DNA from 3 places in the Virgibacillus salidurans genome. Region 2 is predicted to be linked to each of the others. Evidence: riboswitches for the same ligand, from Rfam matches in the RefSeq annotation. Region 2 holds a riboswitch; each other region holds the start of a gene.
What was found. Region 2 has a riboswitch for cobalamin ahead of KFZ58_RS17955 (ribonucleoside-diphosphate reductase subunit alpha). Riboswitches for the same ligand answer to the same signal wherever they lie in the genome.
Positions count from the first base shown of each region.

Region 1 (3,284 bases), 440 kb from region 2:
GATCCGGTCCCCACAGGCGTCTAGTTAAATGCGGAATCACCAAACCAACAAAACCTATTGCCCCGGAAACCGCCACCGCCGCACCAGTCAGTATCGACCCGGCAACCAAAATGATTAATTTCCGTTTTTGGACATCGACACCTAGATGCTGTGCCCGTTCTTCTCCAAATGACATCGCATTTAACTCTCTTGTGTTGATAAGCAGCAAAAGGGCTCCAATAATGAAGAATGGAATAATAATACCAACATAGCTCCATCCCCGCATCGACACACTACCAAGCAGCCAGCCCATGATTTGCTGCAGTTGGTCACCTGTAAAAGCAATGATAAGGGAGATAAATGCACCTAAAAAAGAACTAAAAATAATCCCCGTTAAAATAATCGTCTCCACCCGCATCGTCCGGTCCACTCTTCTAGCGAAAAATAACACAGATAAAATAGTCAATAAGGCTGTCGTAATACTTAAAACCGGCAGCGTATAAAGTCCAAGGAATGGAATAGAAATATTAAAAAACAATGTCGCAACTGCCCCAACAGAAGCACCTGAAGAAACTCCCAAGATATATGGATCCGCCAGTGGGTTTCGCAGTAAGCCTTGAAAGGCCGCTCCTGCAATGGCAAGAGAGGCTCCAACTAACCCTGCCAAAATCACTCTGGGCAGGCGAATTTGAAAAACAATATTTCTATATGTCTCATCGACCTGTTCAGCTATCGGTAAGTGAAAAATCTGTGCACCGAGAATTGTGATAATTTCTGAAACAGGAACGGACACACTACCAACCGATATAGCGGTCAGCATGGAAATGATTAAAAATACGAGTGCCATTATATAGGCAACTACATATTTACTCCGCTTCAAAATATTCCGGATAAACAACTTCAGCAATCTCCTCTGCACCCTCAACTAAGCGTGGGCCCGGACGACTTACAATGTCAGAATGTATGTCATAAACATCTTCATTTTCAACAGCAGTCACGGAGCCCCAACCGTCACGACTTACTACTTGTTCTACCGGATTATCCGAATAATGCCCGTATGTCGTTATAATAACATCAGGATCCAGCCCTACAATGGACTCCGGATCGATTGGCACCCAGCCATCCAGTTCTTCAGCAGCATTATCTGCATCAACAACCTCTAGGAGTGAATCGAAAAATGTGTTTTGTCCTGCAGTAAAAATATCCGGTGCCGGTGATACTTCAAAAAAGACCGATTTGCGTTCCTCTTCAGGAATTTCCTCTGCCGTTTCACTTAAGTTTGCAAATCCTTCTTCCATATTGTCGACGATTTCATCTGCTTCTTCCTGCGTTCCTGTAACTTGTCCGATTTGGTCAATGGCTTCATAGGTTCCTTCAATATCCTGTGCATCATTTACAACAAATACATTGATGCCGGAAGCACGAATCTGTTGCAGTCCTTCCTGAGAGGATTCCGCACTGGATCCATGAGCAAGAACGAGGTCTGGATCCAAACTAAGGATTACTTCGATGTTCATTTCTAAACCACCTATTCTTTCTTTTTCCTGCACTTCTTCCGGATAATTATCATGGTCTGAGACACCAACGATTTCATCCTCCAGCCCAAGCGCAAATGCGATTTCTGTATTGCTTGGAATCACCGAAACAATACGCTCCGGTTTTTCATCTATGGTCACTTCATTATCAAGCGCATCTGTGATCGTTAACGGAAATGCTCCTTCTTCTGATTCCTCTGTGCCCTCTGATTCTTCCGTTTGTTCTGTTTGTTCGGCACTGTCATCTGAAATTTGCGAATCATCTTCGGATTCAGAGCCACAGCCGATTAAAAGACCAAATGTAAGTATTAATACAAATAAAAATGATAAAATCTTTTTCACGTTCGTACCCCCTTATAGTATTTGTATAAACTAAAAAAACATCTTCACGAGAAATGAAGATGGATATGTAAAAGGGCAGCCAACAAATAAAATAAACCTGTCCCATTACACCCTCCTATTCCTCGTAGGTTTGGTGCGCGTCCGGTTACAGGCAGGTCTCCTGGCTTATGATCATCGCTTACTGTCCTTCCCATACATCGAATGCACAGTGGTCATTACAGCTAGCTCACATATACAGTGGCGGGACCGCGTTGGATTTTCACCAACTTCCCTATTATAATTTCTGAAGTCGAAATCACCTGAAGCCTTAAACTATTAATTTTTTCACAACTTAAGTATACATAGTTCTACAGGATTTGTCATTACTTTTAGTTCAAGGAAGCACGGGTTCTGATGGGAGAGAGGATCCTCAACTACTCTCCTCAGCCCAAATATTAACTATACTCTACACCTCTCTTCACCCGTTTATAATACAGCAGGGCTTTGACCATAAACGTGCCAAATTCAGCGACTAGAATAGTCATTTATTATCGCTAAACTGGTTAAAATTCAAAGTCCTTAGAAGAAAATGATTCAAGAAGATCTGAAGTTGGCATGCCAAATCCCTGCCTATATTCTTCTCTAATTTCTTGTATCATCTTTTTAATTTCGGGGTTTATTTCTACTTCCTTACTAATAGTTGTTTTTTCTTTTTCACTAAAGTATCTCATCCCCTCACTTCTCCCTTATAATAATATCTCTGAAATCCAAACAAACGCGGAATAGCTATATAAGCTATAGTTATATTTAATAGAGAGCCTATGAATAACGAAGGTAGCATTGCAATATAAAATGCAATATCAAATAAGAATATAAATGGTAATGGGGCGATCAAGGCATTACCGAACAAGAATAACACTCCAGCTAAAACCTTTTGTTCTTTTTGAAAAAGTATAGCAAACAGTGAAACAAGCAAAGCCATTTCTATCGCAATAATTAAGTGTAGGATTCCGAGTGGCATTCCCCCAATAAGCGCTGAAAGCAAATGGCCGAAAGCCCCGACCATAGCTCCGGCTCCCGCCCCAAAGAAAGCCGCTGCTAATAAAGCCGGGAAAACATCCAATGCTACACTTCCAATCACTGCAGGTACCTTAATAGCCGCGCCTACTGCAGATAGACTTATAAATAAGGCTAGTAAACTCATTTTTCTAACATTCATTTTCAGATTTCCTTTCTCAATATCTATCCTATCCCTGATGCTTCTCCAAAAAGTCCAGCATCAAACTGTACACCTTAATCTCATTTTCTCTTTTCGAAAAGCCATGCCCCTCGTCTTCCAGCACGAGATATTCCACATCGCGGCCTTTTTCTTCAAGTTTAGCGACGATTTGGTCGGACTCCTCTTTGACGACACGTGGATCTTTTGCCCCTTGAATAACGAGCATTGGT
Region 1 covers NZ_CP074373.1:219,927-223,210, reverse strand. The annotation lists gene KFZ58_RS01265 (FecCD family ABC transporter permease) at 1-886, opposite strand, end outside; gene KFZ58_RS01260 (ABC transporter substrate-binding protein) at 846-1,856, opposite strand; cobalamin riboswitch at 1,990-2,174, opposite strand; gene KFZ58_RS01255 (hypothetical protein) at 2,399-2,566, opposite strand; gene KFZ58_RS01250 (ECF transporter S component) at 2,563-3,054, opposite strand; gene KFZ58_RS01245 (S9 family peptidase) at 3,083-3,284, opposite strand, start outside.
Region 1: linked by a shared signal. The riboswitch ahead of KFZ58_RS01260 (ABC transporter substrate-binding protein) and the one ahead of KFZ58_RS17955 (ribonucleoside-diphosphate reductase subunit alpha) in region 2 are both predicted to bind cobalamin.

Region 2 (3,284 bases):
TTAAATACCCATTACGCATCCCATTTGCTTCTACTTCCCCTTTTAACGCCATCCACTTATCATCCGTGTAGCCTTTTTGCTTAAAGTAAGTTCCATCACTCCACTTGCTGCCTTCAAACGCAGGATAACTTCCTTTTTCCTTACTTAATTCCATGCTGTTTTTTATCGTCAAATAAGCAATTTTTTCATACAATTCATCGGCAAATGTGACCGATTCCTCTGTTTCCCATTTTATATCCTTCAGGGCTAACAAGTGATGCCAACCAAAGGTTCCAAGCCCGATTGCACGGTATTTATGATTGGTTAACTGCGTTTGTTTTATCGGCAATGTGTTAATGTCAATCACATTATCCAGCATGCGTACCTGAATTTTAATCAACCGTTCCAGTACATCATCCGGTACAGCTTTTCCGAGGTTAATGGAGCTCAAGTTACAAACAACATAGTCACCTGTCTTGTATTTTTTAACAATCGTATCTTCATTTTCAATAAATTCTTCGACAAACTCACTTGGTGACTGGTTTTGTGTGATTTCCGTACATAAATTAGAACAATAAATCATGCCATTATGCGGATTGCTGTTCTGCCGGTTCACCTCATCACGGTAAAACATGAATGGTGTGCCTGATTCGAGCTGTGACTTCATAATCCGTTTCATGATATCAATTGCGGAGACGCTTCTTTTCGAAAGCAGCTCGGACTGAACACATTCCTCGTATTTCCTGCGCCACACCCCGTCTCCTCTTTCCTCATCATAAAAGTCTTCCAGCGAATAGCCCATCACTTGTCTCACTTCATGTGGATCAAATAAATACCAATCCTCGCGATTCTCCACTTTTTCCATAAAGTAGTCCGGCAGCGTAACCCCTGTAAAAATATCATGGGCGCGCATTCGATCGTCCCCGTTATTTAATTTTAAATCAAGAAAGGGTTCGATATCCTTATGCCACACATCCAAATAAATTGCGATCGCACCTTTTCTCGTCCCAAGCTGATCCACACTCACTGCTGTATTATTCAGCTGTTTAATCCATGGAACAACGCCGCTGGACATCCCTTGAAATCCTTTGATCGCACTGCCGCGGCTGCGAATTTTACCCATGTAAACGCCAATGCCGCCGCCGTTTTTCGATAGTTTGGCAATATCGGTATTACTGTCATAGATCGATTGCAGGCTGTCGTCGACGGTATCTATGAAGCAGCTGGAGAGTTGGCCATGCGTTTTTCCAGCATTTGTTAATGTGGGTGTTGCGACTGTCATGTATAGGTTGCTGAGTGCCCAATATGCTTCGGTAACAAGACCGGTCCGCTCAGACTTAGGTTCATCCTGCATGAGATACATCGCAATAATCATCCAGCGCTCCTGTGGCAGTTCATATGTATTTTTCCCGTGATCGGTTGCGAGATATCTTGTTGCGATGGAATATAAACCTAAATAATTGAAAAGCAGATCACGATCCGATTCAATATATTCGGCGAGGCGATCGATTTCCTCTTTTGTATATTTGTCCAGTATGGCCTCCGAATAGATCCCTTTGTGCGTAAGTGTGTGGATAAGTGTATAAAAATTTCCATACCGAATCGCGGGATCATACTGCCGGTTCTCTCCTGCTTGGCGGTAGAGTTCCTGCAAATAAATCCGGCTTGCGAGATAGGTCCACTCGGTACTTACCTCGTCGATGTTTTCGAGTGCATTTTTGATTAGAACTTCCGCCATTTTTTCCGGCGCAGCATTCGACTGAATTGCTCGTAGTGATTTTTCTTTGTATTTTTCTGTGTTGATAGATAAATTTTCCGCCGCGCGGTCGATCTTTTGAATGATATGCTCCTGATTTGCTGTTGCTACTGTGATCATGAATAAATTCCCCTTTGTTATAAATTAAAAAACCGCTCACCTCATGGGATGAACGGTAAATAACAACACAAATAATGCCGCTTCACCTTTCCCTCACCCCGGAGAAATGATACTGTCAAGCTATGGCAGGTCTCCTGACTTGTGCTTCTACCTCCTAGAGTCCTTCCCGTATGTTAAAATACAGTGGTTATCCCTCATCGTCCACACGTACAGTTGCGGGGGCAGTTCCAGCTTTGAACTGGATTCCCTTTTCAGACAGCAATTACTATCACCGTAGCTCAAAATACTATATATGGTTATACTTAACTAATTTATTCTCTATATGTTGTATCCAACTCTAGCATACAGTCTAATAGAATGCAATGATTTTTTACCTGTTTTTTCCCCGGATTAACTCTGAAACTGCTCAAGACGCACGAAGAATTCTTTTAAAAATTGATAGAATAATTTTTCTGTTGGAAGTAATTGACGATCTGACGGCACGATAACTCCTACCGTTCTGGTGACATTTGGTGTAGTAATCGGCATCTTCACCGTTGCACGGGGCAAATTATCAACGAGTGTTATCTCCGGTATGAGAGATACTCCGAGCCCTGCAGAGACCAATCCTTTTATGGCATCAATATCCTTGCCCTCAAAGGAAACGTTCGGTTCAAATCCAAGTTGCCTGCATGCATCAATCGTAATATTGCGCAGGACAAAGTTTTCCGGAAACAATACAAAGGAGTCATCTCTTAATTCATTCAAATGCAGGGAATCGGATCCTGCAAGCGGGTGACTTGCCGGCAATAATGCTGCCATATTTTCCGAAAAAAGGATTGTACCCTCTAATTTCTTTTCCTTTACCGGGACAGGTCCCAGTAATGCCATATTGATTTCACCCTTGATGACGGCCTGTTTTAGTTCATAATAGGATTCTTGATTTAATTTAAACTTCACATTCGGGTAGCGCTCCCGAAATGCAGAAATCGCTGTTGGCAGAATATAACTCGCTACACTGCTGGGAAACCCAATATGGATCGTCCCCATCTCCGGATCTGTGTACTCTTCAATAATTTGAGAAACATCGTCAATAACATGAATGGCATTTTCCATCCGGTCTAAGAATACCTTTCCGATCGAAGTTAAACGGACGTTCCTCCCCTCACGTATAAATAAATCAACACCAAGTTCTGCCTCCAGGTTAAAAATTTGCCGGCTAACCGCAGATTGTGCTACATGCAGGGTATCAGCCGCCCTTGTCACATGTTCTTGCTTTGCAACCTCAATGAAATATTTAATCTGTTTCAGTTCCATAACACTCACCTCTTTGTCCATTATCGCATATTGGCATTGATTTCATCTATAATTGATATTGCTTCGATGAATTATTTTTTGTAAACTAGAATAGTATTAGCTAATTTTCCAACAAAAATTTTCACTTAATTAT
Region 2 covers NZ_CP074373.1:3,604,721-3,608,004, forward strand. The annotation lists gene KFZ58_RS17955 (ribonucleoside-diphosphate reductase subunit alpha) at 1-1,855, opposite strand, end outside; cobalamin riboswitch at 1,963-2,146, opposite strand; gene gltC (glutamate biosynthesis transcriptional regulator GltC) at 2,246-3,151, opposite strand.

Region 3 (3,284 bases), 610 kb from region 2:
TGTGAATAATGTTCCTGTATCTGTCAATAGTATATACACCTTTTGCTCATTCATCAAAATCTCTCCTAAAAATAACATCATACTACTACTATATAAGCGAAAACATAAGAAATACTTAACGGTATCATTAAGAAAACCTTAAGAATTCGGTTAAATATGAGAGGGAGTTTTAATAAAAAATCCTTTAATAAACCAATATATGTGATAGTATTTCCTTAAAAGGAAGCTAAAAAGGAAGTGTAACTCATGACGCTATCAGAGGAAGAAGTTATAGAAAAAGCGAAGAAACATGGATTGAAATTAAGGCAGGATTCACTAAAATATAATGAATCTGGGCTTGATTTCCAAGTGGTGTTTGCAATAAATATTGAAGGAGAACACTGGGTTCTCCGTTTTCCAAGACGCAAAGATGTAATTGCTAAAGCTAATAAGGAAAAAGAAATACTGGATTTCGTGGAGCCTCGAATACCTATGCAGACACCAAACTGGGTTGTTTTTTCAGAAGAACTTATTGCATATAGGCTATTAGATGGTATACCGGCCGGCACAATTGATCCGGAAGCAAAAGCATACGTATGGGAAATCGATGAGAAGAATGTTCCTGAGCTATTTCATGAAACGCTTGGAAGTTCAATGGCGGCATTGCATCAAGTTAGTCATGAAGACGCAAAACAAGCGGGATTATCTGTGCAAACCCCTGAGGAAATAAGAATATCTATGAAAGAAAGAATGAAAGAGGTAAAAACTGCATTTGGTGTGGATGAAGAGCTATGGGATCGCTGGCAAACATGGCTTGCTAATGATTCGCTTTGGCCAAAACAGACAGCACTCATTCACGGGGATTTACATGCTGGACATATTTTAATTAATAAAAATGCTCGAGTTACTGGTTTCATTGACTGGACAGAAACACGTGTTGATGATCCTTCAAATGATTTTGTAGCACATTTAGCAGTTTTTGGGGAAGAGGCTTTAAAAAAATTAATTCAAGCATATGAAAATGCTGGTGGTTATGTATGGTCATCGATGTTCGATCACATTGTTGAGCTTCAGGCTGCAAATCCTGTTGCCATTGCTGAATTTGCGATGATATCTGGTTTGGAGGAATATAGGGAGATGGCTAAACAGACACTTGGAGTGGGAAAGTAATTTAAAGTTTGAAACCTTCAAAAGTAACACTACCTCCGAAAAAACCACAGAACAATACAATAAATAGTGGTATACTAGATATAACTAAATATTTTGCCTTATGGTGACTTTGATTAAAAAGTTGAAAAGGGAAGTTGGTTCGATTCCAACGCGGTCCCGCCACTGTGATGAGGAGAACTCTTTTTGTGTCCACTGTTTCTGTAATGAAATGGGAAGGGAGAAGGGTTTGATGATTCTTAGCCAGGAGACCTGCCATAAGGAAGAACATTTAAATCCTACGGGAGATAGGAAGGTGTTGCGAGAATTAATTTCATGTAAATGAAGCTTTTTTGTTCGCATTTTAACATCTTCTAAGATAGAGGATGTTTTTTAATTTCTCGGGAGGCAAGATTATGGAAAAAATAGCAATTCAAGAATCGAAAACCGTTCAGACTCGATTAGTACTTCCACCGGATACGAACCACTTGGATACAATATTTGGCGGTAAAGTGCTTGCTTATATCGATGAAATTGCAGCATTAACAGCAATGAAGCATGCAAAAAGCGCTGTAGTGACAGCGTCCATTGATTCTGTTGACTTTCTTTCAGCAGCGAAAGTAGGAGATTCCCTGAGGTTAGAAGCATATGTGACATATACAGGGACAAGTTCTATGGAAGTGTTTGTAAAAGTCACCGCACATGATTTAATAAAAAATGAGGAAAGATTAACAACAGAATCTTTTCTGACAATGGTTGCTGTAAACGAACAAGGCAGTCCCGTTCCAGTACCAAACGTATATCCTGAAAGCGAGGAGGAAAAACAGTTACATAGAACCGCGCCTTCAAGAAAAGAAAACCGAAAAAGGCGGGCTGCTATTAGATAAATGATAGAAGGTGTATAATTAATATGTAGGGAATGATAACGAAAGGAGCAATAAACATGAAAGATCAGTTAATGAAAATGCTGGAAGATCGAAAAGATGAGATGATCGACATTCGCCGTTATTTGCATGAGAATCCGGAGCTTTCTTTTGAAGAAGAGAAAACAGCCCAGTATATTGTTGATTTTTATAAAAATAAAGATGTGGAAATTCAAACAAATGTGGGAAATGGTTATGGTATTATTGTCACAATCAAAGGAGATAAACCGGGGAAAACGATTGGTCTAAGAGCAGATTTTGACGCACTGCCGATCGTTGAAGAGGCGGTCGTTCCTTTTAAATCAAAAAATGAAGGGGTTATGCATGCGTGCGGCCACGATGGTCATACAGCTTACTTACTGATTCTCGCTGACTGTCTTATTCAACTGAAATCCTCGCTTTCAGGTACAATTAAAATTATACATCAACACGCAGAGGAAACGCCACCAGGCGGAGCAAAAAGTATTGTGAATTCAGGGGCACTTGATGATGTGGATAATGTTTTTGGCGTTCATTTATTTCCAACAGATCCTGCTGGAACAGTCGGATACAGAAGCGGGTATACAATGGCCGGGAGATCTTATTTTAAACTGGCGATTCAAGGGAAGGGCGGACATGGGTCTTCCCCGCATATGGCAAACGATGCGATTGTCGCGGGATCCCATTTTGTTACGGCAGCTCAAACGATCATTAGCCGTCGCTTAAATCCTTTTGAAATGGGCGTTGTTACGATTGGTTCATTTGACGGAAAAGGAAGCTTCAACGTAATCAAAGATCGTATTGAGCTTGAGGGGGACATCCGATATATGAATAGTGAAACACAAGAACGGATTGATAAAGAGCTTCACCGTATTGTTGCTGGAATTGAAGAAGAATTTGGTGTGGAGTGCGAGCTCACATACAAAGACGATTATCCAGTCTTATATAATGATCCTGAAGCTACAGAAGTTGTCAAATCTAGTTTGGAAATTATGGACGACCCTGACATTAAGGAAGTTAAAGAATATCCAAAATTCTCAGGTTCAGAGGACTTCGCATACTATGCAGATAAGATTCCAAGCACGTTCTTCTTTATTGGCTGTAAACCAAAAGGGGTAGAAGATCCGTACTTTAATCACCATCCCAAATTTGATATTGACGAAGACGCACTCCTGGTTGCTGCAAAAGCAGTAGGACAGGTTGTGTGCGATTATTATACATTGGAATAATTTAGGAGTTTGCGTTCCCCGAACAGTG
Region 3 covers NZ_CP074373.1:389,458-392,741, forward strand. The annotation lists gene KFZ58_RS02135 (hypothetical protein) at 1-54, opposite strand, end outside; gene KFZ58_RS02140 (macrolide 2'-phosphotransferase) at 247-1,149, shown strand; cobalamin riboswitch at 1,234-1,420, shown strand; gene KFZ58_RS02145 (acyl-CoA thioesterase) at 1,542-2,012, shown strand; gene KFZ58_RS02150 (M20 family metallopeptidase) at 2,069-3,256, shown strand.
Region 3: linked by a shared signal. The riboswitch ahead of KFZ58_RS02145 (acyl-CoA thioesterase) and the one ahead of KFZ58_RS17955 (ribonucleoside-diphosphate reductase subunit alpha) in region 2 are both predicted to bind cobalamin.